2 regions of the Lysinibacillus sp. FSL M8-0337 genome follow, and region 1 is predicted to be linked to the other one. Evidence: riboswitches for the same ligand, from Rfam matches in the RefSeq annotation. Region 1 holds a riboswitch; the other holds the start of a gene.
The links. Region 1 has a riboswitch for FMN ahead of MKY08_RS05935 (ECF transporter S component). Riboswitches for the same ligand answer to the same signal wherever they lie in the genome.

Region 1 (4,250 bases):
GGGAAAATAGCTAGTCCTGCTAAAAACGACACAAGTACTGTCAAAATAACAACGGAACCTGCTGAATTTGGTAAACTAACATCTTTTTTCAAATACGAACTATATGTAACCAAACAAGAGAAACCTACTGCCAAACCAAAGAATGACTGCCCTAGCGCCTCTAGTAACGCTTTACCTGTTATATTAGAAAAATCAGGCCATAAGAAGAATTTCACACCTTCCATTGCCCCATCTAAAGTTAATGCACGAATAACAAGAATGATAAACATCACAAATAACAATGGCATCATCCATTTATTTGCTTTCTCAATACCATTTTGTACACCTAGCGAAATAACAAGTACATTGGTTAATGTAAATAACGCTAAACCTAGTAATGTAATCCACGGTGTGCTAATAATCTTTCCAAATAAATCGCCTGGATTAACTGAAGAATCAATAACTGCACCCGATACTCCAAGGCCGCTATAAATAAAAATCCATCCTCCTACAACACTGTAAAAGGTTAATAATAGAAAACAACCCAATACACCCATACGTCCAACCCAAGCCCATGCCGGTTTCGTTGGCACAACTTTTTTATAGGCAGTGACAGCTTCCGATTGCGTACCCCGCCCTAAAATATACTCGGATAATAACATCGGTAGGCCGATTAATAATGTAAAAAGCACAAAAATTAGGAAAAATGCGCCTCCACCACTTTGCCCTGTGACATAGGGTAACTTCCAAATAGCCCCTAGCCCAATTGCCGCACCCGCTGATGCTAAAATAAATCCTAATTTACTAGACCATTGTCCTTTATTCTCACTCATCTCTTCAATCTCCTCAAAACTAACTAATCTCTTATTAATTGTACATTAAAATAGTAAATTAGACTAGACAGTTCCTGAATTTCCCAGTATGCTATTGGATCCATAAAAAAACTGCACCTCCAATTGTTAGATGTGTCTAACAATTGGGGTGCAGTTCAAAATATGCTCGAGGTGAAATGAATTATTTTGATAAATACATTGTGCGTTGTTGGTTGATCCATTTGCGCATCGTTGTGAATAATAACGCCATAACCGCCGTTAATAACACACCTTTCACGATATTAAATGGTAAAATGCCTGCAACAATCATTGTGTATAATGAATCGCCAACGACTGGCTCCATTCCTAAGAAGTAAGTGTACATCGGTAAAAATACTGCGATATTTAACAAGCTCATTCCAACCGCCATCACAATCGTTCCTGTTGCTAATCCTCCAACAAGACCTCCAATCGTTTTAAAACGGTTAAAAATAAATGATACTGGTAAAATAAATAATATGCCTGTTACAAAGTTTGCAATATGACCAACTGGCACTCCTGTTGGCGTACCAGAGAAAATCCAATCTAAGACATTTTTAAATAGCTCTACTAAAATACCTGCTACTGGGCCCATCGTGATGGCTGCAAGTAAGGCAGGCATATCACTGAAATCCACTTCCAAAAAGGCTGGGAACGGTGGAATCGGGAAATTAAATAACATTAATAAAAACGAAATACTACTCAGCATACCAATCGTAATAAACGATTGCAGTTTGACATTTTTCTTCATTGAAAACTCTCTCCTCTTTGCTGATTCAATCTTGCAAGAAGAAAGGTTACGACGTAATCGATTGTTTTTCACGAAAAAACCCTTATGCAAATCAGCATAAGGGAGAAAAGGCATGATAAAATAACGCCATTACTAGCTATTTTTTGTGCATAGCGTGCACTTAAAGACACACTAAAAAAACGTTCGCACATAGCTTAATTCGTAACAACGAATGACGATCGTACCTTCATCTTCTCCCATCCAGACTATACTGTCGGCCTTGGAATTACACCAAGTCAGCCATGCAAAAAAATCTTTGCACAGGTCGCGGGCTGAAGAGCCATCTAGTAAATCATGCGAGCTACTGTAGCTTACTACTACACTAGCGATTTACAACTCTATTACCGCCGGTCGGGATTTTCACCCTGCCCCGAAGATGAATCAATATTATTTTATAAACTAACTATAATGTTTTATCACATAAAAGTAAATACTTCTGCTTAAAATAATCCGATTAAATTTGTATGTTTTAATAAATGAAGCATTTTGCGAGAAATCATGGAGTAACTTACCCGCGGAGCAAAGTCACTTACCCGCGATATTTTATCATTTACCCGCGAATCAAGGTGCTTTACCCGCGGTATTTCAATTATAAAAAAACAGCTATCTCTATCTGATAGCTGTTTTCTATATTATGGCATCATTTGTTTATTGGCTCCTACAGGCATGGGTAAAAAATTTGTTAAATCAAAGCCTTCCCAACTTTCCTGTACAATGTTATCTAAACGTATCTTTTTATCAAAGCTTGACGCAGTCAACATCATTGCTTCGATTAATTGTGTTGCCCGTACAGCATCCATTGTCGTTAAATCAAGTGGTGCGTCAAATGTGACCACAACCCCATCTTCTTCTTCTTTTACAGTGTATGTGACATTTTCCGGAACAACTGGCACATAAACATCATCCTTTTTGTCTCGCATCGCCAGTAGAGCCTCTGTCACAGTAGGATACGTTTGATGGAAATCAGGCGATAAATATTCAGTCCCGTTTCCCTCTGTATATAAATAATAGTTATAATGATTATCTTTTGTTAGCGCTATAGGCTCACTCGGCTCTTCTGCTTGCGAAAACTCGTAAGCAGAACCATCTGCCTGTTTAATGGCAATGGCTTTATATTCGGATTCGGAAAAAGTATCTTTTAACGAGCTTAAATATTTTGTGACAGATGCCGAAGCTACATCATAATCATTTTCTTCTGGTAATACGTGCACAAGCGTCTTACCTTCTTCTTTTAACTCACCTTTGTACGGATGATAGTCCGTTAAACCCATTGCTTCTTCATCAATTTGAGGTGCGTATTTTTTATACATTTGTAAAGTTGTTGGTTTCTTCTTCCCAAAATCAGCAGTTATTTTTTCGTTCTTAATAATATAGGTCATTGGTATACTATCAGCCTTGCCACCAGGTAAACCAATTCTGAAAACGACTGCATCGACTAAATCATCTTCGTAAACAGATGTCCGCAACGATAGGATACGAGCATGCTCAGCACCAATATTCGCTTTCATCACACTATCTGCATCTGCATTTTCACTTTCTGTGACCGACCGATCCTCCTGCATGGAAGAATAATTTTCGATTGGGGCGTTTGCTTCATCCTTTACGGAAGAATTGTTCGATACATAGATGTACCCTGCTATTGATAGTACAAAAATTGCAGCAACACTACTTAAAATAGGCAACCTACTCTTGCGTCGTTTTATAGGATCAATATTTTCTTGAGCAGGCAATGATTGTGCTTGTTGTTCTTTTACTTCATCTACTATGGCCTCTTGAAGATGTATATTGTCTTGTAAACGTGCATCAGCAAGCAATCTTTTTAACACTTTGTCTTTCGAGCGGTGGTCAGTAAGCTTCGGGGCATTGCTCAACATTTGTTCAAGTTGTTCATCGTCAAATTGTTGTTTATGCGTCATTGCCTTTTCGCCTCCTGTTCCCTAGCCTGTTGTAGATGTTGTCTTAAAAACTTAATGGCTCGATGTTGCGTCGTTTTAACCTTCGCCTCTGTCCAATCAAGTATTTGCGCAGTTTCAGTAATTGATAAATCTTGGAAATAGCGCATAATAATAACCATTTTTTGATCCCCTGTACAATTTTCAAGTGCAGACTCTATCTGCTTTAATTCATCACTGGCCTGTAGCACATCTTCCGGTGATGGTGTGGTTGAATGTAACTGTTCCGTTTCCCAGTCAAAAAAATCGAGCGAATGTTTTTGGCGCACAGCCTGCTTTCGAAAATGATCAATTGCGACATTTTTAGCAATGGCAAAAAGCCAAGTTTTTTCACTGCTATTTCCTGCGAATTGTTCATAAGATCGCAGCACACGGACATAAACCTCATGTGCAAGATCCTCAGCCAGTGTACGATTTTTTACTAGATAAATAAGAAACTGGAACACGTCTTGATGGTATGCATCGTATAGTCGATGGAACACGGAGTCATTCAAAGCACTCCACCCCCGTTCTCATAGTATTTGTCGTCTAACACTCGCAAAAGTTACATTTAAATAATAATTTTATCTCAGTTTTGCCATGTGCCAAACCCGAGCAAAAGCCGACAGCTAGCCCCTCACAGGTATTGGTATTATTGCCAAATAGTGCGGCTAGTTCTAACTACACACATGACCTGTA
Region 2 (4,250 bases), 330 kb from region 1:
GAAAAGGAGCGAAACATCATGAAGTTAGAAATTAAAGAGGTGACTAAAACATTTAAAGCAAAGACAGCAGTCAATAATTTCTCGATGGTGGTTGAAACTGGACAATGTGTAGGGCTAATTGGACCTAATGGTGCTGGAAAGTCTACGTTAATCAAAATTATTGCAGATATTTTAAATGCGGAAAAAGGAGAAGTCCTTCTAGATGGGAAAAAAATTAAAACCATGAAAAAAGAAATTGGTTACCTTCCACAATATCCTGATTTCTTTCATTGGATGACAGCTACAGAAACACTCTTTTTTATGGGACAGTTATCTGGCATAACAAAACAAGAGTTGGTGAAGGAAGTACCAGCTATTTTAACAAAAGTTGGGCTTATAAATGAACAACATGAGAAAGTTCAAACATTTTCTGGGGGAATGAAGCAAAGGCTTGGCATTGCCCAAACACTGTTACATAAGCCATCTTTTATTGTCATGGATGAGCCTGTATCGGCATTAGATCCAATAGGCAGAAGAGAGGTCTTAAATTTAATACAAGAAATTAAACATGAAACGACTATTCTATTATCTACTCATATTTTAGGGGATGCAGAAGAAATATGTGAACGCTTTGTCATTATGAAACAAGGTAAGAAAATTGAGGATACGACATTAGATAAATTAACTAACAATCACGAAGCGGTTGTGCATCTTGAATTGGCATCACATAATATGCTTTGGGTGCAAATCATTGAAAAGCTCCCATATGTTAAGAATGTTGAAGTATTAGGCAAGAAGGCGAAGATTACCCTCGATAATATTCAGCAAAATAAAGATAGGTTGATTCGTGATGCAATGGACAACAACATGGATATCGTTAAATTTGAAGTTGGAAGCAGTGAGACGTTAGAAGATATCTTTTTAAAAATGGTGGTGAGTGTATGACACCTTTATATATTTTAACGAAAAAAGAGTATGTACAAATGTTTCGAGAGTTTAAGATCCTTTGGTTACCTCTTGTTTTTATGTTTTTAGGCGCAACACAACCAGTGGTTACATACTATTTACCTTCAATTTTAGCAGCGCTCGGCGGAAATCAAGGCATTACGATTGATCCTGCAATCATGCAACAGGATGGAGCACAAGTAATGGCGGCAACTCTAGGCTCCCAATTTGATCAGTTGGGCATTATGGTAATTGTTATTGCCATAATGGGTATAATTCAATCAGATAAAGCGAATGGGATGCTTGATTTTATATTAACAAGACCTGTAAAGGTAGGATCCTATATCGGTGGAAAGCTTTTTTCTAATTTCTCATTTGTAGCGCTTAGTGTGACATTTGGCTATTTTGTATCTTACGTTTATGTAAATTTCTTGTTTAGTAATATTCCATTTTTTACGCTGATATTAGCGCTTGGATTTTACTTAGTATGGGTACTTTTTATGATTTCTTTTACTTCGATGATCAGTACTATTTTTAATGGGCAGGGCGTTATAGCTTTAATTAGTATCGTTTGCTTGCTATTGTTGAAAATCATTAGTGGTTTACATCCAATAATTGATTTAGTGAATCCTGCTGGCATGAGTCAACAGGCAATGATGGTATTAATAACAGGTTCAATAGATTCACAACTATATGGAAATATGGTGATAACGTTCATATGGATTACTTTAACTGTAACAATTTCGCACTATTGGATTTCAAGGAAGAAATACCATAAAAATTAATAGAGTATAGCTTTTTTTGGCAAAAATAAGTAATCAGCATGCGTGCATTAAAAAATTTTAGGTGGATAATCTATTAAAATAATGTTATCGTATGAAGTAACTAAATAATATATCCTTCAGGGTAGGGTGAAATTCCCAATCGGCGGTGATGAAGTAATTCAAAGTCCGTGAGCGCAAGCTGATTTGGTGCAAATCCAAAACCGACAGTTACAGTCTGGATGGGAGAAGGATGAAAGTATAAGCTTTTTAAATTCGTATGACTTTAAAAGGTCTATTTGGCTACGCTTATATGAAATATAACTTCCCATCGCTTCTGTTGGGAAGTTTTTTATTTAGGGAAAAAATTGAATAGGTATCTGTTCTTCGGGGTAGGGTGAAATTCCCAATCGGCGGTGATGAAGCAATTCAAAGTCCGTGAGCGCAAGCTGATTTGGTGCAAATCCAAAACCGACAGTGATAGTCTGGATGGGAGAAGAACAATAAGATGGTAGCCTGTGGAAAATTTTTGTATCCACTAGGTTTATTTCGTGACGTCTTATGTATAAGTACTCCCAAACCCCTTTTATGCTAAAGGGGTTTTTTCTTTGTTTTGGTCATAAAAAATGGAGGGGGGATTAACATAACTATCAAAAGGTTTACGACATAGGGTTGAGAAAGTAGGTGGAAAAATGTTTACAGGTATTATTGAGGATATTGGCACAGTAAAAACCTTGCAAAGCGATAGGCAAAGTATGGAAATAACAGTGATTTCGCCCAAAATAGTGGCGGATGTGAAGCTCGGGGATAGTATAGCCGTTAATGGGGTTTGTTTGACAGTAACTCATTACAATGACCAAGAGCTGACAATGGATGTAATGCCTGAAACAGTGAAAGCGACGAATTTACAGCAATTAACTGTTGGTCATGCAGTCAATTTAGAGCGTGCAATGCCAGCCAATGGACGATTTGGTGGCCATTTTGTTTCAGGTCATGTAGATGGTGTAGGGAAAATTATACGCAAACGCCCAATGGCAAATGCGGTCTATATTGATATCGAACTTTCAGAGGACTTAACTAGCTATTGTATTCCTAAAGGTTCAATCACAATTGATGGAACGAGTTTAACGCTCTTTCATGTTGAAAAAAACAGTGTCACAGTATCGCTTATTCCACACACATACAAAGAAACCGTACTAGGTGTTAAAAATGTTGGGGCACTGGTCAATATTGAAACCGATTTAGTAGGCAAATACATTATTCACCAGTTAAAGGGTGGTCTGCAATCGTCAACCATTACAAAAGATTACTTAGCGAAGCATGGTTTTTAACCTGCTATAGAAAGAAAAAAACATACATTGAAAGTCAAATCTATTAGGAGGTGGCAATGTTGCTACATTCAATTGAAGAAGCAATTGCCGATTTAAAACAGGGCAATATGATTGTTGTTGTGGATGATGAAGACCGTGAAAATGAAGGAGATCTACTGGCCCTTGCAGAGTTTATGTCACCAGAAACGATTAATTTCATGGCAACATATGGAAGAGGTCTTATTTGTACACCTATTTCACAGCAGCTCGCACAAAAATTAGCGTTACAGCCAATGGTCATAAATAACACCGATAATCACCAAACAGCGTTTACTGTCAGTATTGACTATAAAGAGACAACAACAGGCATTAGTGCTTTTGAACGTGCTTTGACGATTCAAAAAATGCTAGTGTCACATGCACAAGCATCGGATTTCCGTCGACCTGGACATGTTTTTCCGCTAATTGCGAAAGAAAATGGGGTATTAGAGCGCCGAGGACATACGGAGGCTACTATCGATTTAGCAAAACTTTGCAACAGTGTACAAGCTGGCGTGATATGTGAAATTATGGGCGATAATGGAGAAATGCTGCGCTTTGATGAGTTAGTCAAATATGCACAAAAACATAAATTAAAAATGATTTCGATTGACGCATTAGCAACATATCGTCGTCAACATATGCAAATAGAAAATTCACTTACTATGTAAAAGAGGAGAATGAAATGATGGGAAAAACATTTGAAGCACAATTAATTGGCAATGATTTAAAAATAGCGGTGGTTGTTGGTCGTTTTAATGAATTTATAACAAGTAAATTATTAAGTGGTGCATTAGATGGGCTAAAGCGTCATGGTGTAGACGATGATTTAATAGATGTTGCGTGGGTGCCAGGTGCATTTGAAGTACCGTTTATCGCAAAGCAACTAGCTGAAACGAAAAAATATGATGCCATTATAGGTTTGGGTACAGTTATTCGTGGCTCTACAACACATTATGATTATGTGTGTAACGAATCAGCTAAAGGCATTGCAAACGTATCGCTTTCGACAAATGTACCAGTTATTTTTGGGATTGTCACAACGGAAAATATTGAGCAAGCGATTGAACGTGCTGGAACAAAATCTGGCAATAAAGGTTATGACGCAGCGATGTCCGCAATTGAAATGGCTAATTTACAAAAAATGATTGGCTAAAAGGATATCTATATTTAGAATTAATGAATTATCTCACTAGTGTAAGATTTATTGCATAAT

Region 2: linked by a shared signal. The riboswitch ahead of ribE (riboflavin synthase) and the one ahead of MKY08_RS05935 (ECF transporter S component) in region 1 are both predicted to bind FMN.

What each region holds. Positions count from the first base shown of each region.
Region 1 is NZ_CP151996.1:1,309,620-1,313,869, reverse strand. Features, by position in the region: gene MKY08_RS05940 (sodium-dependent transporter) at 1-812, opposite strand, end outside; gene MKY08_RS05935 (ECF transporter S component) at 994-1,581, opposite strand; FMN riboswitch at 1,806-2,002, opposite strand; gene MKY08_RS05930 (RNA polymerase subunit sigma) at 2,253-3,536, opposite strand; gene sigX (RNA polymerase sigma factor SigX) at 3,533-4,066, opposite strand.
Region 2 is NZ_CP151996.1:1,640,355-1,644,604, forward strand. Features, by position in the region: gene MKY08_RS07585 (PLD nuclease N-terminal domain-containing protein) at 1-35, shown strand, start outside; gene MKY08_RS07590 (ABC transporter ATP-binding protein) at 19-924, shown strand; gene MKY08_RS07595 (hypothetical protein) at 921-1,709, shown strand; FMN riboswitch at 1,818-1,943, shown strand; FMN riboswitch at 2,065-2,190, shown strand; gene ribE (riboflavin synthase) at 2,378-3,016, shown strand; gene ribB (3,4-dihydroxy-2-butanone-4-phosphate synthase) at 3,073-3,705, shown strand; gene ribE (6,7-dimethyl-8-ribityllumazine synthase) at 3,723-4,190, shown strand.